Regions from separate parts of the Streptomyces sp. NPDC085932 genome, predicted to be linked through region 1. Evidence: riboswitches for the same ligand, from Rfam matches in the RefSeq annotation. Region 1 holds a riboswitch; each other region holds the start of a gene.

Region 1 (5,500 bases):
ATCATGCACTTGAAGCCGTTGCGCTGGGCCAGCTCGACGGCGTCCAGGGTCTCGGTGAGCGAGCCGATCTGGTTGACCTTGACCAGGAGCGCGTTGGCCGCGCCCTCCTCGATGCCGCGGGCCAGGCGCTCGGGGTTGGTGACGAACAGGTCGTCGCCGACGAGCTGGACCTTGTCACCGAGCTTGTCGGTGATGGTCTTCCAGCCCTCCCAGCCGTCCTCGAACAGCGGGTCCTCGATGGAGACGAGCGGGTACGCGTCGACGAGCTCCGCGTAGTACTCGGTCATCTCGGCCGCCGAGCGCTCCTTGCCCTCGAACGTGTAGACGCCGTCCTTGTAGAACTCGGAGGCGGCGACGTCCAGCGCCAGGGCGATCTGCTCGCCGGGGGTGTAGCCGGCTTCCTTGATGGCTTCCAGGATGAGGTCGAGGGCCTCGCGGTTGGAGCCGAGGTTCGGGGCGAAGCCGCCCTCGTCGCCGAGGCCGGTGGCCAGGCCCTTGCTCTTCAGGACCTTCTTCAGCGTGTGGTAGACCTCGGCGCCCCAGCGCAGGGCCTCGGAGAAGGACTCCGCGCCGATCGGGGCGATCATGAACTCCTGGATGTCCACGTTTGAGTCGGCGTGCGAGCCGCCGTTCAGGATGTTCATCATCGGCACCGGCAGCAGGTGCGCGTTGGGGCCGCCCAGGTAGCGGAACAGCGGCAGGTCGCTGGCCTCGGAGGCGGCGTGGGCGACGGCGAGCGAGACGCCGAGGATGGCGTTGGCGCCGAGGGAGCCCTTGTTGTCGGTGGCGTCCAGGTCGAACATGGCCTGGTCGATCAGCCGCTGCTCGGTGGCGTCGTAGCCGACCAGCTCCGGGCCGATCTGCTCGATGACCGCGAGGACGGCCTTCTCCACGCCCTTGCCGAGGTAGCGGTTCGAGTCGCCGTCGCGGAGCTCGATGGCCTCGAAGGCGCCCGTGGAGGCGCCGGACGGGACGGCGGCACGACCGGTGCTGCCGTCGTCGAGGCCGACCTCGACCTCGACCGTGGGGTTGCCTCGGGAGTCCAGGATTTCCCGGGCTACGACGACGTCGATGGACGGCACGAGCATCTCCTTCTTATGTGACGCGGTGACGCGGGTCGCGTGGACCCGGCGAGGTGCGGGCCGCGGTGGCTCGCGACATGAGCCTAACCGGCTCCGGGCGATCGGCCACCGGGTCGCCCACCCCATGGACAGAACCGAGAGTAAATTGTTTCCGAACGGAACAAAGCCGGTTGCCGAAAAAGCCCCGCCCCGGTGCGTACGGGGGACGACGCACCGGGGCGGGGAGCCCGTGGGGACGGGGGTGGGCCGCTGCTTACTTCAGGTGCAGCTGCTGGCCCGGGTAGATGAGGTTGGCGTCCTCGACGATGTCCTTGTTCAGCTCGAAGAGCTTCTCCCAGCCGCCCTTGACCTTCTCCTCGGCCGCGATCGAGCTCAGGGTGTCGCCCTTGACGACCTTGTACTCGCCGTCGCCCTTCTTGACCTTCTTGCCGGTCGGGGTGGTGACGGTCTTCTTCGCGGCCGGGCGCTCGTCGGAGCGGGAGGCCGGCTGCTGCTGGGTCTCACGGGACTCGGTGCTCTGCTGGCTCTGGCTCTGGCTCTGCGAGGAGCTGCCGGAGTCGGTGGAGCCGCCGCCGGTGTAGCCGGCGCTGGACAGGCCCTTGCCGCAGACCGGCCAGGCGCCCTTGCCCTGGCCCGCGAGGACCTTCTCGGCGATCTCGATCTGCTGGGCCTTGGTGGCCTGGTCGGCGGTGGAGGCGTACTTGGTGCCGCCGTAGCCGGCCCAGGTGGAGGCGGAGAACTGCAGACCGCCGTAGTAACCGTTGCCGGTGTTGATGGACCAGTTGCCGCCGGACTCGCACTGGGCGACGGCGTCCCACTCGGAGGCGGTGGCCGCGGAGGCGTTGCCGGCCGCCATCAGCGGGGCGGCGACGGCGGCGCCGGTGACGCCGGCGAGCGCGACGACGCGGGTGGCCTTGGACGGACGACGGTGCTTGCCCTTGCCGGAAAACAGCATGGATGGATCCCCTCACCGACGCCTGCGAGGTGAGCTGTCGGGTTCGGGCCGGTTGAGTTGCCCGGCCGCGTCCCTCACGGGACACGGCTTCACCCCAAGCCCTTCCGGCCAACCGGCCGGTCGGGCACCTACCTTGGGTCCCCCGCTCCTGCCTACGGCGCTTGACGCGACGACTGTTCCCGGGCGGCCGCTGGCAGGATTCGGCGTTGCGGCAGCCGGGGCTCGCGGTGACGAGCGATCACGACCGTAGACAGGTGCTCCGCCGAATTTCAAAGACGATCAGGGCTTCTGAGATCTATCTCTCACCGCTCTTATATGGGACATCAAGTGTGAAACACGGCGTGAACTCGCGCCGCTTCGGGGCGACTTCCACCGCCGTTTCCGCACTGCCCGAACGACTACCTCTCGCCCGCTTCGTCCGCTTGACCAGGCGTCTGACCGGCGGCGACGGCGGCCTTGCCACCCTCGGCGGCCTTCTCGTCCCCGGCGGCCGGCTCCTGCCATTCGCCGCTGATCCGGAGGGAGTCGGCGATGGACCAGAGGTCGTCGCCGACACCCACGATGTAGGCGCCTGCGGACGCCTCGTCGGCCGCCGCGTCGTCGCGCGCCGCGTGCCGGCCCGTGGAACCGGCCGCGGAGCCGTCCGCGGATCCGGTGCCTTCGTCGGCGCTGGGGCCGCGGTGCCGGCCGGAGCCGGTGTCCGCGAGGCCGGAAGAGCCGCCGTCCGGACGGGAGTTGCCGGACGCCTCGGCCTCGGGGGATGCCGACGGTGAGCCGCCGGCCCCCTCCCGCGCCGAGGGCGCGGAAGAGGCCTCGGGCGACTTGTCGGACTTGGCGGTTTCGTCAGGAAATGCCGACGGGCCGTCAGACGGCGCGCCGGACGGGGAAGCCGCCGGGGACGCAGTGGACGAAGAAGGCGAGGAGGACCCGGACGGATCCAGCGAGTCGAGCAGCCCGGAGGAGCCGGACGAGCCGGACGAAGCGGATTCATCGGACGGGTCGGACTCGCCGGCCCGGTCCGGAGCGCCCTGCTCGAGACCGGAGAGCAGTCCGCAGGTGCGCCACGCGCCGACCCCCTGGTCGGCGAGGATTCTCTCCGCCACGGATATCTGCTGGGAGCGGCTGGCCAGGTCGGCGCTCGCGGCGTATTCGAGGCCGCCGTGGTTCTCCCAGTCCTCCTGGGACAGCGCGAGGCCGCCGTAGTAGCCGTTGCCGCTGTTCTGGCTCCACGCGCCGCCCGTCTCGCAGTCCGCGACCCGGTCCCAGGTCGAGCCGTCCGCCGCACTGGCACCGGAGGCCCCGAGGAGCGGGATCGCGATGGCGGAGCCGGTCACTCCGGCCGCGACGAGGAGTGCCGGAGCCTGGCGGGGGCGACGGTGCCGACCGTTCCCGGAGAGCATACGGAGACCTTTCGCGAGACAGCAGTGACCCGCTGGCCGGGCGTCCCGGCCGCGTTGATGGGTGAACGTATCGGCAGACGATCACTTGTCACAAGTTCATGCCGCGCAGATCACGTGAAGATCACAATCCTGAGGGTGTGTCACCTGGACACGGGCGTGAACTCCACCGGCAGGGTCCGCAGGCCGCGCATGATGAGCCCGCCGCGCCACCTCAGCTCCTCCGGGTCCGTCGCGAGACGGAGATCCGGCAGGCGCGTGAGGAGGGTGGCGAGCGCGGTCTGGCCCTCCAGACGGGCGAGCGGGGCGCCCAGGCAGTAGTGGATGCCGTGGCCGTAGCCGAGGTGCTGGTTGTCGCGGCGGGACAGGTCGAGCACGTCCGGGTCGGCGAACCGCTCCGGGTCCCGGTCCGCGGCGGCCAGGACGACCAGGACCGGGTCGCCCGCCGCGATGCGCTGTCCGCCGATGGTGAGCGGTTGCGTGGCGAACCGCCAGGTGGCGAGCTCGACGGGGCCGTCGTAGCGCAGGAGTTCCTCGACGCCGGTCTCCAGCAGGGCGCTCTCCCCGGCGGCGAGGGAGGCCTGGAGGCGGGTGCGCTGCCCGGGGTGGGTGAGCAGGGCGTAGGTGCCGTTGCCGATGAGGTTCACCGTCGTCTCGAAGCCCGCGAACAGCAGGATGAAGGCCATGGCCGCGGCCTCGTTCTCGGTGAGGTGCTCACCGTGGTCGGAGGCGCGGATGAGGCCGGAGATGAGGTCCTCGCCCGGCCCGGGCTCGGCGGGCAGGGCCTCCCGCTTGCGGTGGATGAGGTCGGCGAGGTAGCCGCGCATCTTCTTCACGGACCGCGCCACGCCGCCGCGCGGCCCGCCCTGGTGACGGATCATCATGCCCGCCCAGTCGCGGAAGTCGTCCTGGTCCTCGCGCGGGACGCCGAGCAGGTCGCAGATGGCGTAGATGGGCAGCGGGAAGGCGAACTCGTGGATGAGGTCGGCGCTCCCCCGCTCCGCGAACCCGTCGATGAGCCGGTCGGTGAGCTCCTGCACCCGGGGCGCGAACTCGGCGACCCGGCGGGGCGTGAACGCCTTGGACACCAGCCGCCGCAGCCGGGTGTGGTCCGGCGGGTCGATGTTGAGCAGGTGCGTCATCAGCTCGGCCTTGCGCTCCCCGGGGATGCCGGTCTTGCCCTTGGCGTGCGCGGGCTCGTCGTGGTGCGCCGGGTTCTTGGAGAGCCGGGGGTCGGCGAGGGTCTGCCTGGCGTCGGCGTAGCGCGTGACCAGCCAGGCCTCGACGCCGCTGGGCAGCCGCGTGCGGTGGACGGGGCTGTGCTCGCGGAGCCAGGCGTACGCGGGGTAGGGGTCGCTCGCGAACTCCCAGGTGAACAGGTCGGGGGCGGGAGCGGGTGCGGTCGTGGGCGTGCGGGGCTGGGGCTGGTCGGTCACCCCCCGACCGTATCCGGCCCGCTGCCGCTGCCCCGTGCCGGTCCGCTCAGCCCTCGGCGTCCCTGATCGCGTCCCGGTAGGCGCGGGCCGCCGCTCTCAGGGCCGCCTCCGGGTCCACGCCCTCCGCTTCGGCGCGGACGGCCAGGGCCAGCAGCTCGTAGCCGACGCCCTCGAAAGGCGGGAGCGGTATGTCCAGGCCGGCGGTGCGGGCCCGGGACGCCAGCTTGGCGGCGAGGGCCAGGCCGGGCTGGCCGAGGGGGATGCCCTCGGTGACGGAGCTGCGCTGCTTCTCGACGGCCTTGGTGCGCAGCCAGTGCTCCTTGACCTCCTCGGGGGTGGTGGCCGTCGCGTCACCGAAGACGTGCGGGTGGCGGTGGATCAGCTTGGCGACGATGCCGCCGGCCACGTCGTCCACGGAGAACGGCGCCTCGGGGTCCTCCTCGGCGATGCGGGCGTGGAAGACGACCTGCAGCAGGACGTCGCCGAGCTCCTCGCGCAGCTCGTCGCGGTCGCCCTCCTCGATCGCCTCGACGAGTTCGTACGCCTCCTCGATGCCGTACTTGGCCAGGCCCTTGTGGGTCTGCTGGGACGACCAGGGGCACTCGGTCCGGATGCGGTCCATGACCTGGA
Region 2 (5,500 bases), on a different contig from region 1:
CCAGCAGCCCGCGCATCTCCAGCAGGTCGGCGGCCTCCTGCTCGGTGGGCTCGGCCACGCACGCGCCCGCGTGCCGCCGGGTCACCACGAAGCCCTCGGCCTCCAGGGTGCGCAGGGCCTCCCGGACGGGGACGCGCGAGACGCCGTAGCGGCGCGCGAGGAGTTCCTCGGTGAGCCGGCTGCCGCGCTCGTGGACACCCGCGACGATGTCGTCCCGGATGGCCGTGCACACCGAGTGCGCGGGAATACGCATGACCCGACCTCCGCTTAATCCCCGTGAAACGTCGACGAGTGACGTGTGTTCCGTGACTCTATTGCAATCAGCCGGAATTTCCGACGGCAGCCCGGAATCCATGGATATTTTTTGGACAGGGGTCCGGTGAATGCCGAAAGGCCCCGGCTCGGTGAGCCGGGGCCTTTCGGGCGCTGAGCGGGTGGCGTCAGAGGTTCACGCCGTGCGAGCGGAGGTAGGCGAGGGGGTCGATGTCCGAGCCGTACTCGGGGCTCGTGCGGGCCTCGAAGTGCAGGTGCGGGCCGGTGACGTTGCCGGTCGCGCCGGACAGGCCGATCTGCTGGCCCGGGGTGACCTGCTGGCCGACCGAGACGCCGACGGACGACAGGTGGCCGTACTGGGTGTACGTCCCGTCGTTCATCTTGATCACGACCTGGTTGCCGTAGGCACCGCCCCAGCCGGCCTCGACGACCGTGCCCGCGCCGACCGCGTGGACGGAGGTGCCGGTGGCCGCGTGGAAGTCGATGCCGGTGTGGCTGCCGGAGGACCAGACGGCGCCGCCGGCCTTGTAACCGGTGGAGACGTAGGAGCCCGGGATCGGCGAGACGAAGCTGTTGAGGCGCTTGCGCTCGGCCTCGCGGGCGGCGCGCTCCTTGGCCTCGCGGGCCTTCTCGGCGGCTTCCTTGGCCTTCTTCGCGGCCTCGGCCGCGCGCTCACGGGCGGCCTGTTCGGCCTTCTGCCTGGCGGCGGCCTCCTCGGCCGCCTGCTTCTGCGCGACGGCCTGGGCGTCGATCTGCTGGGCCACGGTGTCGCCCATGGTGACGACCGGGGTGAGGCCGGTCTGCTCGACGGCCGGCTCGGAGGCGGCGAAGGCCGGGGCGGCCACGGTGCCGATCACGCCGGTGGTGGCGAGCGCCGCGACGCCCGCCGCGCGGGCGGTGCCGCGCTGGATCCTGCTGGGACGGCGATGCTTGCCGGTGGCGCGTGTGAACGCCATGAAGTGGCTGGTCCTTTCCTTCCCTCTCGCCTACCGGGTTAGCTGACGGGTTCGGAGCAGGAAGGTCTCCTACGGACCCCCTCGCGACTCGCGTGGGCGTCCGATTCACCCCAGGGACTGCGGTTGGGTCCCCGGCTCCCCTGGCTCGCGCCGTACGGGGACTCGGCGATGACTGTCCGGTGCCGCGGGTGCGGCGCACTGCCTGACGAACAGCCCGGACGAAGCTAAACGGGGCCACTTTCAATTCCCAAACGGATCCGGGCTTTTGTAGCGCATCCCACAGGGCAGACAGGCAACTCCCGTCCCAATTCGGGCATAAAGGAGCCCTGGTGCCTTGGAAGACAACCAGGGCTCCTCGGCGCGTGTGCCGTTACTCGGCGGCCACGACCGTGACGTCGCCGATGCCCAGGGCCTCCACGGGGGCCTTGATCTGCGCCGCGTCGCCCACGAGGACGGTCACCAGACGGTCCACGGGGAAGGCGCTGACGGCCGCCGCCGTGGCCTCCACCGTGCCCGTCGCGGCGAGCTGGCGGTAGAGCGTGGCCTGGTAGTCGTCGGGCAGGTGCTGCTCGACCTGGTCGGCCAGCGTGCTCGCGACGGCCGCGGCGGTCTCGTACTTCAGCGGTGCCACCCCGACCAGGTTCTGCACGGCCACGTCCCGCTCGGCGTCGGTCAGTCCCTCGGCGGCGAGGGTGCGCAGCACCGTCCACAAGTCCTGCAGGGCCGGACCGGTGTTGGGGGTGTCCACGGACCCGCTGATGGCGAGCATCGAGGCACCGGTGCCGTCGGGCGCGGAGCGCAGCACCTGGGCGAAGGACCGCACGCCGTAGGTGTAGCCCTTCTCCTCGCGCAGGACGCGGTCCAGGCGGGAGGTGAGGGTGCCGCCGAGGCAGTACGTGCCGAGGACCTGGGCGGGCCAGACGCGGTCGTGCCGGTCCGGTCCGATCCGGCCGATGAGCAGCTGCGTCTGCACGGCGCCCGGGCGGTCCACGATGACGACCCGGCCGGTGTCGTCGGCGGTCACGGGCGGCACCGGGCGCGGCTCGGCCGAGGAGCCGGTCCACGCGCCCAGGGTGTCGCCGAGCAGGGCGTCCAGGTCGATGCCGGTGAGGTCGCCGACCACCACGGCCGTGGCCGTGGCGGGGCGGACGTGCTTCTCGTAGAAGGCGCGCACGGCCGCGGAGTCGATGGCCGCGACCGTCTCCTCGGTGCCCTGGCGGGGCCGCGACATGCGCGAGCCCGCCGGGAACAGCTCCTTGGAGAGCTCCTTGGCGGCGCGGCGGGAGGGGTTGGCCAGCTCGTGCGGGATCTCGTCAAGGCGGTTGCGGACCAGCCGCTCGACCTCGCTGTCCGCGAACGCGGGCGCCCGGAGGGCGTCGGCGATCAGACCGAGGCCCTTGGCGAGCCGGGAGGCCGGGACCTCCAGACTGATCCGGACACCGGGGTGGTCGGCGTGCGCGTCGAGGGTGGCGCCGGCGCGCTCCAGCTCGGCGGCGAACTCCTCGGCCGAGTGCTTGTCGGTGCCCTCCGAGAAGGCCCGCGCCATGATCGTGGCCACGCCGTCCAGGCCGGCCGGCTCGGCCTCCAGGGGGGCGTCCAGCAGCACCTCCACGGCGACGACCTGCTGGCCGGGGCGGTGGCAGCGCAGCACGGTCAGGCCGTTGTCGAGCGTGCCGCGCTCGGGGGCCGGGAAGGCCCAGGGCCGTGCCTCGCCCGCCTGCGGCCGGGGGTGGAAGTCCATCGTGGCGAGCTCGGTCACTTGGCCGCCTCCTCGTTCTCGTCGCCGGCCGCGGCTGCGGTCTCCCCGGCGGTGTCGGCGTCGTCGGTCGCGTCGGCGTTCTCGTCGGCGACGGGCTCGTAGACGAGCACCGCGCGGTTGTCGGGGCGCAGGCGGGCCTTGGCGACCTCCTGGACCTCCTCCGCCGTCACCTCCAGCACGCGCTGCACGGCGGTCAGCGCCAGCTGCGGGTCGCCGAACAGCACGGCGTACCGGCACAGTTCGTCGGCGCGGCCCGCGACCGTGCCGAGCCGGTCCAGCCACTCGCGCTCCAGCTGGGCCTGGGCGCGCTCCATCTCCTCGGCCGTCGGGCCCTCCTCGGCGAACCGGGCGAGCTCCTCGTCGATGGCGGCCTCGATGACCGGCACCTCCACGTCGCCGGACGTCTTCACGTCCAGCCAGCCCAGGGAGGGCGCACCGGCGAGCCGCAGCAGGCCGAAGCCCGCCGCGACGGCCGTACGGTCGCGCCGCACCAGGCGGTTGTACAGGCGGGAGGACTCGCCGCCGCCGAGGACCGTGAGGGCCAGGTCGGCGGCGTCGCACGCGCGCGTGCCGTCCTCGGGCAGGCGGTAGGCGGCCATCAGGGCGCGCGCCGGGACGTCCTCCTCGACGACCTCGCGCAGCTGCTCGCCGATGATCTCGGGCAGCGAACCGTCCCGCGGCGCGGGCTTGCCGTCGTGACCGGGGATGGAGCCGAAGTACTTCTCGATCCAGGCCAGCGTCTGCTCCGGATCGATGTCGCCGACCACGGAGAGCACGGCGTTGTTCGGCGCGTAGTACGTGCGGAAGAACGCGCGCGCGTCCTCCAGGGTGGCCGCGTCCAGGTCGGCCATGGAGCCGATGGGCGTGTGGTGGTACGGGTGGCCCTCGGGGTAGGCGAGGGCGGTGAGCTTCTCGAAGGCGGTGCCGTAGGGGACGTTGTCGTAGCGCTGGCGGCGCTCGTTCTTCACGACGTCCCGCTGGTTCTCCATCGACTCCTCGTCGAGGGCGGCGAGCAGGGAGCCCATGCGGTCGGCCTCCAGCCAGAGGGCGAGCTCGAGCTGGTGGGCGGGCATGGTCTCGAAGTAGTTGGTCCGCTCGAAGCTGGTGGTGCCGTTCAGCGAGCCGCCCGCGCCCTGGACGAGCTCGAAGTGGCCGTTGCCCTTGACCTGGGCGGAACCCTGGAACATCAAGTGCTCGAAAAGGTGAGCCAGGCCGGTACGCCCCTTGACTTCGTGGCGTGAGCCGACGTCGTACCAGAGGCACACCGCCGCGACGGGGGTCAGGTGGTCCTCGGAGAGCACCACGCGCAGACCGTTGGCCAGGCGGTGCTCGGTCGCTGTCAGGCCCCCGGAGCCTGCCTGGGCTGTGGCCGTGTGACCCATGGGCATGTACGTCCCTTCGATCGCGGAGCGGTCTTCACAACCGCGGTTTCCTGCCGGTCCTGCCACTGTATGCAAGCGTGCGAAGCCCTGGTGAAGTTCCCGGCGCCGACCTGGTCCCGGGAGCCGGAAAGGCCTTCCGGACCGGGTCCTGGTCCCGCTTGTCAGTGCGGCGGTCCACAATGGTCGGCGTCAGATCCGGATCGCAGCAGCAAGGAGCCGGCAGCGATGGCCCGCCGCAGCACGAAGACCCCGCCGCCCGACGACTCGTACGAGGAGCGGATCCTCGACATCGACGTCGTCGACGAGATGCAGGGCTCCTTCCTCGAGTACGCGTACTCGGTCATCTACTCCCGGGCCCTGCCGGACGCCCGTGACGGCCTGAAGCCGGTGCACCGCCGCATCGTCTACCAGATGAGCGAGATGGGCCTGCGCCCCGAGCGCGGGTACGTCAAGTGCGCCCGTGTCGTCGGCGAGGTGATGGGCAAGCTGCATCCGCACGGCGACGCGTCGATCTACGACGCGCTCGTGCGCATGGCCCAGCCCTTCTCGATGCGGGTCCCCCTGGTCGACGGCCACGGCAACTTCGGCTCGCTGGGCAACGACGACCCGCCGGCCGCCATGCGGTACACCGAGTGCCGGATGGCCGAGGCCACCAGCCTGATGACGGAGTCGATCGACGAGGACACCGTCGACTTCAACCCCAACTACGACGGCCAGGAGCAGGAACCGGCCGCCCTGCCCGCCGCCTTCCCGAACCTCCTGGTCAACGGCGCCTCGGGCATCGCGGTCGGTATGGCCACGAACATGCCGCCGCACAATCTGCGCGAGGTCATCGCCGCCGCCCGCCACCTGATCAGGCACCCGAACGCGGACCTCGAAGCCCTGATGAAACACGTCCCGGGGCCCGACCTGCCCACCGGCGGCCGCATCGTCGGCCTCTCCGGCATCCGGGACGCCTACGAGACCGGCCGCGGCACGTTCAAGATCCGGGCGACCGTCTCCGTGGAGCAGGTGACGGCCCGCCGCAAGGGCCTCATCGTCACTGAGCTGCCCTTCGCGGTCGGCCCGGAGAAGGTCATCGCCAAGATCAAGGATCTGGTCGGTTCGAAGAAGCTCCAGGGCATCGCCGA
Region 3 (5,500 bases), on a different contig from region 1:
GTCGGTGATCAGGGCGTTGATCAGACGGGTCGAGAAGACCGTGCCCGAGCCGAACTTGCCGGTGACCTTGTCGCCGAGCGAGTCGAGGAAGCCGCCGAACTGGCCGGCCGCCTCGCCGGAGGGCACGCCCTCGCCGCCGGTGTCGAAGGTGGCGATGGCGTTCCAGCCCTCGCCGATGGTCTGCATGCCGTCGGGGCCCTTGCCGAGGTCCTCACCGGGCTTCGGGGCCTTCTCGGCGTGACCGCGCGCCTCGCCCTTCTCGAACTCCTTGCCGAACTCCTTGCCGAACTCCTTGCCGGCGTCCTTCTCCTCGGTGACCTTCGCGCCCTTGGGCGGGGTGAAGTCGAAGGTCGAGGCGGCCGGCTTGGCGAAGCTGACCTGGGTGAAGCCCACGTCGACGACGGCGGCGCCGCCGCTCGCCGGGGTGAGCGTGAACTTCAGCGGCGTGCCCGTCTCCGCGTCCACCGCGACGGTGATCGCGCCGACGGTCGAGCCGGACTGCCGGGGCTCGACCAGCAGCTTGTAGGCGTCCCGGCCGGCGACCTGGGCGGTGCCGTCCACGGTCACGGAGGTCGTGTCGTCCACGGCCTTCAGGGCCTTCGCGGCGAAGTCCTTCGGCGTGGCCGGCGGCTGCCGGTCCTTGTCGCGCTCCGGGCTCTCGGAGGCGGTGCCGTGGTAGACCTCGTTGGACTTGCTGTCGTAGGCCCAGACGTCCTTGCCGTTGTGGACGATGCTGTACTCGGCGGCGTTCTCCAGCAGCGACAGCTTCTGCCGGTCGGGGCCGTCGGCGGCGACGCGCAGGGTGTGCGTGCCGGTGGCCAGTTCGGTGAGCTTGGCCGTGGGGTCGGCGGAGGAGCCGCCCTCGCCGCGGCCGGCGGCGCCGGACATCAGTCCGGACTCCAGGCCGCCGAGGTCCGGCAGACCGAGGTCGGTGCTGATCTTCACCGTGCCGGAGAGCTGTTCGGTGTCCGACTCGGCGATCTTCTGGATGAGCTGCTGTGCGGTGATCTTCGGAAGGTCGGGGTCACCGGAGTCGGCGAGTGCGGGGACCAGGCCGATCGTCGCGGCCGCCACCCCCACCACCGTGACCGGGACGACGTACCGCGCGGCCTTGCGCCGCCGGGAGTGCTGCTCGTCGACCTCCCCGCCGGTCGTGCTGTCGTCGGATGCGTACGGTGCCATGTGTGCCCTACCTCCGTGGTCGGCGGCGGCTGTCCGTGTCGTCCACGCACTCGTCCCTGAGCCGCCATTCTCACCCGAACAGGTGAGGAGTGGTGTTTTCCGTGGTTTCCATCTGACCAAATCGGCCAGGGAGATACGTCAGACCCCGGACTCAACTCCGCGTACTGCTGGGGTATGACACGGGAGGGCGGCTTCTCCCCCGACCCGTAGGGGTCGGGGGGCGGCGGGCGGTCAGCCGGCCCGGTGCACCACCGCGTCGCACAGTTCCACCAGGGCCGTCTTCGCGGCGCACTCGGGCAGCGGCGCCAGTGCCGAACGGGCGTCCTCGGCGTAGCGGACGGTGTCCCGGCGGGCCTGTTCGAGCGCCGGGTGGGCGCGCAGCAGGCGCAGGGCCTCAGCGTGCCGCTCGTCGTCGGTGAGGTCGGAGTCCAGCAGCTCGCACAGGGCGAGGTCCTCGGCCAGCCCGAGCCGGGCCGCCCGCTCGCGCAGCCGCAGCACCGGCAGGGTGGGAATGCCCTCGCGCAGGTCGGTGCCGGGGGTCTTGCCGGACTCGTGGGAGTCGGAGGCGATGTCCAGGACGTCGTCGGCGAGCTGGAAGGCGACGCCGAGCCGCTCGCCGTACTGGGTCAGCACGTCCACGACCGTCTCGTCGGCGCCGGACATCATCGCGCCGAACCGGCACGAGACCGCCACCAGCGAGCCGGTCTTGCCGCCCAGCACGTCCAGGTAGTGCTCGACGGGGTCGCGGCCGTCCTGCGGTCCGGCCGTCTCCAGGATCTGGCCGGTGACCAGCCGCTCGAACGCCTCGGCCTGCACGCGCACCGCCTCCGGGCCGAGGTCGGCCAGGATGTGCGAGGCGCGGGCGAAGAGGAAGTCGCCGGTGAGGACCGCGACGGAGTTGCCCCAGCGGGTGTTGGCGCTGTCCACCCCGCGGCGCACGGCGGCCTCGTCCATCACGTCGTCGTGGTACAGCGTGGCGAGGTGGGTCAGCTCCACGACCACGGCCGACGGCACGATCCCGGGGGCGTGCCGGTCGCCGAACTGGGCGGCGAGCATCACGAGCAGCGGCCGGAACCGCTTGCCCCCGGCCCGCACCAGGTGCTGGGCGGCCTCCGTGATGAAGGGCACCTCGCTCTTGGTGGCCTCTAGCAAGCCTTCCTCGACAGCCGCCAGTCCGGCCTGGACATCGGCTTCCAGAGCCTGGTCCCGCACGCTCAGCCCGAACGGCCCGACGTCGGTCACGAGGGGTCTCCTGTCTGCTGGTGTCTGCCGGTGCTTACGCGGATTGTCGATAGGTCGCTGCCATCACTCGGATCAGCGTATCCGGTCACGTTTCGATCACCGCCAGCGCCCATGGTTACAGGCCGGGTGGTATCCGATCACGACCGCTATGTTTTCGATCAGCTCATAAGAACAGACATGTTCCGACTTACCGGGAATTCACGGTCTATGTGGTATTTGCACCATTGATGAAGCAAATTCCACTTGCGGGGCATTGCGCCCCGGGTTGTGATCAGTGAATTGAATCACTTCCGGCCCTCTGCGGCCCCACCCGGGCACCGAGCGGTCCCGCCCTTCGGCGAGAGCGAGTTGAGGCTTGGCTCACGCAAAGGATCAAGCCGCCCATTACCCCCCGATCAAGGTCATCCGGCGCCTTGTGTGACTCCGGTGCTTGTTCCCGGCATGTGCTCTCGCATACGTTCCGGCCCAGTCCGGCGGACCGCCGAATCCTGCCGCCGCCCGGACTCCCCACACACACCGACTCACTCACGCAGGGCAGGAGCGGGGGACCCAGGTAAGTCGCCGGTCCGTGACACGGACCGGCTCGGGGTGAAGCCGCGCACGACAGCACCACGCCGTGTGCGGCCGGGCACCTCCCGGCCCGAACCCGACAGCTCACCTCGCAGGCGCCGGAGAGGAACATCACCATGCCCGGACGAGGTAAGCACCGTCGCCCCAGAAGGAACCCGATCTCCCGTGGTGTCGCCGTCGTCGGCACCGGCGGAGCGGCACTGACCCTCCCGCTCCTCGGCGCCACGCACGCCGGCGCCGCCGAGCCCCAGAGCGCGCCCGCCGCGCAGACCGTGCCGCAGGCGGCCCAGCCCGCCAAGTCGCTCTCGTACACCGTGACCAAGGGCGACACGCTCTACGGCATCGCGGAGAAGTACGACGTCTCCGGCGGCTGGAAGCAGCTGTACAAGGACAACCGTGGCGCCGTCGGCGACGACCCGAAGGTGATCCACCCGGGGCTGAAGCTGAAGGTGGAGACCGCGAAGGCCGCCGCCCCGAAGAAGGCGACGCAGTCGTCCGCCCCGGCCAAGCCGGCCGGTGGTGTGACCCAGGCCACCCCGGCCGCCGCGAAGACCTACGCGAACAACCTCGACGGGTGGATCCGCGAGGCGCTGGACATCATGGCCCAGAAGGGCATCCCGGGCTCGTACGACGGCATCTACCGCAACATCATGCGGGAGTCGTCCGGCAACCCGCAGGCGATCAACAACTGGGACTCGAACGCCGCCAAGGGCACCCCGTCCAAGGGCCTGCTCCAGGTCATCGACCCGACCTTCGCCGCCTACCACGTGTCCGGCACCCCGTACGACCCGTACGACCCGGTCGCCAACATCACGGCGGCCTGCAACTACGCGGCCGACCGCTACGGCTCGATCGACAACGTCAACGGCCCGTACTGAGCCGTCCCGCCCAGCAGTCGTTCGAGGACGACGGCGATGCCGTCGTCCTCGTTCGACAGGGTGATCTCGTCGGCCACGGCCTTGAGTTCGGGATGGCCGTTGGCCATCGCGACGCCGTGCGCCGCCCAGTCGAACATCGGGATGTCGTTGGGCATGTCACCGAAGGCGATGGTGTCCGCGGGCCGCAGCCCCAGGTGCTCGGCGGCCAGTGCCAGACCCGTCGCCTTGGTGACACCGCACGGCTGGAGCTCGACCGTGCCCGGCCCGGACATCGTCACCGTCGCCAGTGAACCCACCACCGAGCGGGCCGTCGCCGCCAGCTCGTCGTCCGACAGGTAGGGATGGCGCAGCAGCACCTTGCTGATCGGCTCGCCCCACAGCTCGTCGCGCCGGTCGACCCGCACCGCGGGCAGTGTCGGGTGCGGCATGAGATAGCCCGGCTCGATGAGCGTGAGCCCGTCGACCCCGTCCTGGTCGACCGCCGCGTACACCTCCCCCACCTCGGCCTCGATCTTCCCGAGGGCCGTCTCGGCCAGCTCCCGGTCGAGCGTGACGGACCACAGCAGCCGGTTCGCGCCGGCGTCGTAGACCTGCGCGCCCTGCCCGCACACCGCGAGCCCCGTGCACCCCAGGTCGTCCAGGAGCGGCCGCACTCTCGGCGCCGGGCGACCGGTCACCACGAGGTGCTGGGCACCGGCGTCCGCCACCCGCGCGAGCGCGGTGAGGGACCGGTCGGACAGGGTGTCGTCGCCGCGCAGCAACGTCCCGTCCAGATCGGTGGCGATGAGTGAATATGCGAGGGGTGCGGCCATGATCAGAGAATACGGACAACGCGCCCGTTCGTTTCATCGCACGGCGCACGCCGATTGCCCGGTTGAGGGCCTCTGCACCGGTTGGCAACAACATGGTCCGCTACCTACCCGAGGGGCCGCATCGAGCGGTACCTTCCAAGTGTCCAGGGGGGACTTGATCGGGGGGTCAGGTTGAGCAGTGGGCGCATTCGCGTGGCCGGGCCCGGGGAGCTCGGTGAGCAGGAGAGGGAGCGCTGGCGTGCGCTGCGCGCCGCCTCGAAGACACCGCGCAACCCTTTCATGGAACCGGAGTTCACCGAGGCCGTCGGTCTGGTGAGGCCGCGGGCCCGGGTCGCGGTGGTCTACGAAGGGCTGGAGCCGGCCGGCTTCCTGCCCCATGAACGCGGCCCGTGGGGGCAGGGCCGGGCCATCGGGCTCGGGGTCTCGGACGCGCAGGGCGCGATCCTGCGCCCCGGCCTGGATCTGGAGCCGGGCGAACTGCTGCGGGCCTGCTCGCTGTCGTCCTTCGCCTTCGACAACCTGGAGGCCGAGCAGCGGCTGTTCGTCCCGCACGCGGCGGAGGAGCACGCCACCTACGTGGTCGACGTGGAGAAGGGCTACGAGACCTACGAGACGGTGCTGCGCGCCCAGTCGCCGAAGTTCCTGAAGACGACCCTGGCCAAGGAGCGCAGGCTGGGCCGGCAGGTCGGCGAGGTGCGGTTCGTGTTCGACGAACGCGACCCGGCCGCGCTGCGCACCCTCATGGAGTGGAAGTCGGCGCAGTATCGCAGGACCGGCCGCCGGGACCGGTTCGCGCAGGAGTGGATCACCCGGCTC
Region 4 (5,500 bases), on a different contig from region 1:
GCTGCCAGGGGCAATGAGTTGTCCACAGGCGTTGCCCGGAACGCCCACGGCCCTCGATGATGTTGCCGAATGATCGCACCTGCTCGTGCTTGTTCGAATCTGTGAGGGCTCGATGCTGGACATCTCCGAAGACGGTCGTACCTGGGTGCTCTCCGGGCCGGCCGGCAGCTACGCCGTGCACGTCACCGAGCGGGACGAACTGCTGCACCTGCACTGGGGCCCCAGGATCGCCCTCGCCGACGCCGAGGCCCTCGCCGTCCGCCCGCTGCCGGAGTACTGGCCCTTCGAGTCCCCGCTCGACGGCCGCGAGGAGTATCCCGTCGAGGGCGGTCCCCGGTTCGTGCGCCCGGCCCTGTCCCTGCGCACCGCCGAGCGGCGCGGCACCGAGTGGGCCTACGAGGGGCACGAGGCGCGGGACGGCGAACTGCGCCTGCGCTTCCGGGACGGCGGCCTGACCGTCACCCTGCACTACCGGATGCACCCCGACTCCGACGTCGTCGAGCGCTGGGCGACCCTCGACAACCGCGGGCCCGAGGTCGAGGTGCTGCGCGCCGACTCCGCCACCTGGACCCTGCCCGACCGGGACGCCTGGCGGCTGTCCCAGCTGCACGGCCGCTGGGGCGCCGAGTCCCGGCTGGTGCGCTCCGGGCTCACCCCCGGCGAGAAGGTGATCGGCAGCCGGCGCGGCCACACCGGCCACCAGCACCTGCCCTGGGTCGCCCTCGACACCGACGCGACGGAGGAGCACGGCGAGGTCTACGGCTGCGCGCTGGGCTGGTCGGGCTCCTGGCGGATCTCCGTGGCGCAGCTGCCGGACGGGCGCGTGCAGATCACCGGCGGCGCCGGCCACGACGACTCGGGCCTGCTGACCCTGGGCGCGGGGGAGTCGTACACGACACCCCTCTTCGCCGGGCTCTGGAGCGACGGCGGCTTCGGCGGCGCGAGCCGCGCCTGGCACGCCTACCAGCGGGCGCACGTGATCCCGGACGCCGGCCGGGACCGGCCGGTGCTGTTCAACTCCTGGGAGGCCACCGAGTTCGACATCTCCGAGGAGCAGCAGCGGGCGCTCGCCGAGCGGGCCGCGGCCATGGGGGTCGAGCTGTTCGTGGTCGACGACGGCTGGTTCGGGAGGCGCACCAGCGACCGGGCGGGGCTCGGCGACTGGACGCCCAACCCCGACCGCTTCCCCGGCGGGCTGAAGCCGCTCGCCGACCATGTGCACGGCCTCGGCATGCAGTTCGGCATCTGGGTCGAGCCCGAGATGGTGAACCCGGACAGCGACCTCTACCGCACCCACCCGGACTGGGTGCAGTACCAAACCGGACGAAAGCGGACGGAATTCCGCAATCAGCTCGTACTGAACCTGGCCCGGGAGGACGTCCAGGAGTACCTGTGGGAGCGGCTCGACGGGCTCCTCTCCAGCGCCCCGATCGACTACGTCAAGTGGGACTTCAACCGCTGCTTCACCGACGCCGGCTGGCCCGGGGACCCCTACCCGCAGCGCCTGTGGGTCGACCACATCCGCGCCCTGTACGCCCTGCTGGACCGGCTGCGCGCCGCCCACCCGGGCGTGGCCTTCGAGTCCTGCTCGGGCGGCGGCGGCCGGATCGACCTCGGCGTGCTCAGCCGCACGGACCAGGTGTGGACCTCGGACAACACCGATCCGCTCGACCGGCTCGCCGTGCAGCACGGCTTCAGTCAGATCCACCCCGCGCGCGTGATGGCCGCCTGGGTCACCGACAGTCCGAACGCCATGCTCAACCACCGGGCCAGTTCCCTCCGGTTCCGGTTCGTGAGTGCCATGGCCGGGGTCCTCGGCGTGGGCGGCGACCTCACGAAGTGGACGCCGGAGGAACTCGCCGAGGCGCGGGAGTGGGTGGGGCGCTACAAGGAGATCCGCCCGGTGGTGCAGCGCGGTGACCTCTACCGGCTGCGGCCCCCGGAGGGCGGCCTGAGCGCCGTGCAGTACGTCCTCGGCGACGAGACCGTCGTCCTCGCCTGGCTCCAGGCGCAGCGCTACGGCGAGCCCGTGCCGGCGCTCCGGCTGCGCGGCGTCGACCCGGCAGCGACGTATGAATGCCTCGAAACGGGCGAACTGTACCGGGGGGCCGTCCTGCGGCATCACGGACTGCGGATCGGTCTGGGCGGGGATCTGGACGCGACCGTGGTCCGGCTTAAGCGGAAGTAGTCATTCTTGTCCGAATAAGGCGCTTCGGTCGCTTCGCCATAACGTGCCCCGGTCGCAGAGGAGATGGGGCCCGAGTGCGTGACCATCGTCATATCCGTGACGATGCGTTGTTGCCATGTGCACGTAATTCGGGCGCCAATCAGGGTAATTGCGGAAAGTGAGAGATCCGTAATCCACGCTCGGTGACGGCAAATCTGCCGACGCGTCAAGGAAAACGCCCCTGCGGGCAACCGCAAGCTTGTCCCGTTGCGTCTTGGTCGCTTACGTTCCACACCAATCCGGACGGACGCCTAATCCTGCCGCCGCCCGGAGCCCGCACACACTGACCCGACGTACGGCAGGAGCGGGGGACCCACAGGTAAGACGCCTGTTCCGGTTCCCGGAACGGCTTGGGGTTAAGCCGCGCCTCGGCGCGGCCGGGCAGCTCCAGCCCGCACCCGACAGCTCACCTCGCAGGCGACGGAGAGGAATTCGCCATGCCCGCGAAGGGTAAGCACCGCCGCCCCAAGACCCAGCGTTTCACCCGCTCCATTGCCGTCGCCGGAACCGGCGGAGCGGCTCTCGCCCTTCCCCTCATGGGGGCCGCCGGCGCCCACGCCGCCACTCCGCAGTCGGCTCCGGAAAAGGCCGTCCAGGCCGCCCCGGCCGCCGGGAAGAAGGCCGCGGAAAAGGCCACCGGAGCGCGCACCTACACGGTGAGGGCCGGCGACTATCTCGCGAAGATCGCGGACGACCAGAACGTCAGCGGCGGCTGGAAGAAGCTCTACTCGGACAACCGTGACGCCGTCGGCGACGACCCGTCGCTGATCCACCCGGGCCTGAAGCTCTCCCTCGGCAAGAAGGCCGTGGCGAGCCCGTCCGAGGCGCCGTCCGCGCCGAAGGCCCCGGCCGAGAAGCCCGCGGAGAAGCCCGCCGGGTCCACCGAGACCACGAAGTCCTCCTCCGGCTCGTCCGCCGAGGCCGAGGCCCCCGCGAAGCCGGCCGCCGCCAAGCCGGCCGCCCAGAGCAACGCCAGTGGCTACAGCTCCCCGGTGGACGGTGCCACCGTCGGCACCCCGTACCGCATGTCCGGCAGCATGTGGTCCAGCGGCTACCACACCGGCGTCGACTTCGTCGTCCCGACCGGCACCTCCCTGAAGGCCGTCGGCGCGGGCACCGTCGTCTCCGCCGGCTGGGGCGGCGCGTACGGCAACCAGGTCGTCATCAAGCTGAACGACGGCCACTACGCCCAGTACGCCCACCTGTCCCAGCTCTCCGTCACGGCCGGCCAGACCGTGTCCGCCGGACAGCAGGTCGGCCTGTCCGGCGCCACCGGCAACGTCACCGGACCGCACCTGCACTTCGAGATCCGCACCGCGCCGGGCTACGGCTCGGACGTGGACCCGGTCGCCTTCCTGCGCTCGCACGGCGTCTCCGTCGGCTGACCGTCCGCGCGACCACCTGCCTGACACACGACCGAAGGCCGGACCCCGATCCCCGGGTCCGGCCTTCGGTGGTTCCCGGATCAAGCGGCTCGCCGGAACCGGCGTTCACCAGAGAACGCCCGTGACGGACCGGCTGTTCCGGAGTTGGCGAACACTTTAGGAGTGGCTTATCTCACCGCCCGTCAACCCTTGCCTACGGTCGCGTAGGCCACATTCGAAGGTGAATCATGAGCGGCTGTGGCAGACGATTCGAAGAGTGACAGCAGAGCAGTGATCGGGTCGTACGTGGCGGTGGGGGACAGCTTCACCGAGGGCGTCGGTGATCCCGGCCCCGACGGGGCGTTCGTCGGCTGGGCCGACCGGTTCGCCGTCCTGCTCGCCGACCTGCGGCCCGAAGGCGACTTCCGGTACACGAACCTCGCCGTGCGCGGGAAACTCCTCGACCAGATCGTGGCGGACCAGGTTCCGCGGGCCGTCGAGATGGCCCCGGACCTCGTCTCGTTCTGCGCCGGGGGCAACGACATCATCCGGCCCGGCACCGACCCGGACGAGGTGGCCGAGCGCTTCGAGCGGGCGCTGGCGCGGCTCACCGCGGTGGCCGGCACGGTGATGGTGACCACCGGGTTCGACACCCGGCGCGTGCCCGTCCTCAAGCATCTGCGCGGCAAGATCGCCACGTACAACGGGCATGTCCGGGCCATCGCCGACCGGTACGGCTGCCCGGTGCTCGACCTGTGGTCGCTGCGCAGTGTGCAGGACCGCCGGGCGTGGGACGCCGACCGGCTGCACCTGTCGCCCGAGGGGCACACGCGGGTGGCGCTGCGCGCGGGGCAGGTGCTCGGTCTCGACGTGCCGGCCGATCCGGAGCAGCCGTGGCCGCCGCTGCCGCCGCGGGGGACGCTGGAGGTGCGGCGGGACGATGTGCACTGGGCGCGGGAGTTCCTGGTGCCGTGGATCGGACGGCGGTTGCGGGGGGAGTCCTCCGGTGACCATGTGACGGCCAAGGGAGCGCTGTCCCCGGACGACATCCGGATGCGGATCGCTGCCGTGGCGTGAGATGCGCGGCGGGTCTGCGCGGCCCCGGTGCCTATGCCGGGCCGCTCGGCGGGGGTGAGGAGGGGGAGTCCAGGCCCAGTTCGCGGGTCAGGCCCTCCTCCGTCCACTGCTGGGCCCGGGCTCTCGGCATCGTGCCGGGGTAGGACGTCAGCTGGACGGCCAGGCCGTCGAGGAACGCGGTGAGGCGCAGGGCCGAGGCCCGGGGATCCGGGCAGCGGAACTCGCCCGCCGCCACGCCCTCCGCGATGACCTCCGCGAGAGCCGCCTTCCACTGACGGTCGAGGTCCTGCATGACCTCCCGCAGCGCCGGCTCGCGCAGGGCCGCCGCCCAGCCCTCGATCCACAGCCGCCAGCCCTTGGCCTGCCCGGTCGGGGCGTACCAGCGCACGGCCGACCGCAGCCGCCGCAGCGCCGACGTACGGCGGCCCAGCAGCTTGCGCAGATGCGTCAGGTCGGCCTCGGCCGCGTACCGGAACGCCGCCGCCACCAACTGCTCCTTGGACGCGAAGTGGTAGAGCACCAGCGCGTTGCTCACGCCGAGCGCCGAGGCCACGTCGGCGATCCTGACCGCGGCCACGCCCCGGGCCTCGATCTGCTCCACGGCGGCACGCAGCAGTTCCTCACGCCGTTCCGCCACGCTCAACCGGACTCTCGTCACGCCGTCACCCTACCCACGCGCCCGGTCCGCCCGACGTGCGGATCCGGCCTGCCTCAGCGGTAGCAGCCGTACCGCTCGGCGATCACCGGCAGCCGGTCCGCGGCGATCGCGTGGGCCGCCGCGCGCGGTGTCGTCCCCTCGGCGTGCGCGCGGCCGAGCATCCGCTCGACCAGG

The links. Region 1 has a riboswitch for cyclic di-AMP ahead of ACIGAQ_RS30520 (transglycosylase family protein). Riboswitches for the same ligand answer to the same signal wherever they lie in the genome.
Region 2: it holds a riboswitch for cyclic di-AMP, as region 1 does, so the genes downstream of both, ACIGAQ_RS00455 (M23 family metallopeptidase) here and ACIGAQ_RS30520 (transglycosylase family protein) in region 1, are expected to answer to the same signal.
Region 3: it holds a riboswitch for cyclic di-AMP, as region 1 does, so the genes downstream of both, ACIGAQ_RS19420 (transglycosylase SLT domain-containing protein) here and ACIGAQ_RS30520 (transglycosylase family protein) in region 1, are expected to answer to the same signal.
Region 4: it holds a riboswitch for cyclic di-AMP, as region 1 does, so the genes downstream of both, ACIGAQ_RS04225 (peptidoglycan DD-metalloendopeptidase family protein) here and ACIGAQ_RS30520 (transglycosylase family protein) in region 1, are expected to answer to the same signal.

The regions. Positions count from the first base shown of each region.
Region 1 is NZ_JBITSJ010000007.1:89,282-94,781, forward strand. It holds gene eno (phosphopyruvate hydratase) at 1-1,082, opposite strand, end outside; gene ACIGAQ_RS30520 (transglycosylase family protein) at 1,336-2,037, opposite strand; cyclic di-AMP (ydaO/yuaA leader) riboswitch at 2,042-2,207, opposite strand; gene ACIGAQ_RS30525 (transglycosylase family protein) at 2,436-3,437, opposite strand; gene ACIGAQ_RS30530 (cytochrome P450) at 3,578-4,870, opposite strand; gene ACIGAQ_RS30535 (nucleoside triphosphate pyrophosphohydrolase) at 4,917-5,500, opposite strand, start outside.
Region 2 is NZ_JBITSJ010000001.1:112,142-117,641, reverse strand. It holds gene ACIGAQ_RS00460 (GntR family transcriptional regulator) at 1-253, opposite strand, end outside; gene ACIGAQ_RS00455 (M23 family metallopeptidase) at 441-1,229, opposite strand; cyclic di-AMP (ydaO/yuaA leader) riboswitch at 1,242-1,407, opposite strand; gene ACIGAQ_RS00450 (pitrilysin family protein) at 1,600-2,988, opposite strand; gene ACIGAQ_RS00445 (pitrilysin family protein) at 2,985-4,376, opposite strand; gene ACIGAQ_RS00440 (DNA topoisomerase (ATP-hydrolyzing) subunit A) at 4,596-5,500, shown strand, end outside.
Region 3 is NZ_JBITSJ010000003.1:725,931-731,430, forward strand. It holds gene ACIGAQ_RS19410 (outer membrane lipoprotein carrier protein LolA) at 1-1,182, opposite strand, end outside; gene ACIGAQ_RS19415 (polyprenyl synthetase family protein) at 1,414-2,424, opposite strand; cyclic di-AMP (ydaO/yuaA leader) riboswitch at 2,929-3,107, shown strand; gene ACIGAQ_RS19420 (transglycosylase SLT domain-containing protein) at 3,111-3,872, shown strand; gene ACIGAQ_RS19425 (HAD family hydrolase) at 3,836-4,684, opposite strand; gene ACIGAQ_RS19430 (GNAT family N-acetyltransferase) at 4,856-5,500, shown strand, end outside.
Region 4 is NZ_JBITSJ010000001.1:1,051,622-1,057,121, forward strand. It holds gene ACIGAQ_RS04220 (alpha-galactosidase) at 113-2,188, shown strand; cyclic di-AMP (ydaO/yuaA leader) riboswitch at 2,499-2,660, shown strand; gene ACIGAQ_RS04225 (peptidoglycan DD-metalloendopeptidase family protein) at 2,665-3,612, shown strand; gene ACIGAQ_RS04230 (SGNH/GDSL hydrolase family protein) at 3,883-4,668, shown strand; gene ACIGAQ_RS04235 (TetR/AcrR family transcriptional regulator) at 4,700-5,326, opposite strand; gene ACIGAQ_RS04240 (Glu/Leu/Phe/Val dehydrogenase dimerization domain-containing protein) at 5,380-5,500, opposite strand, start outside.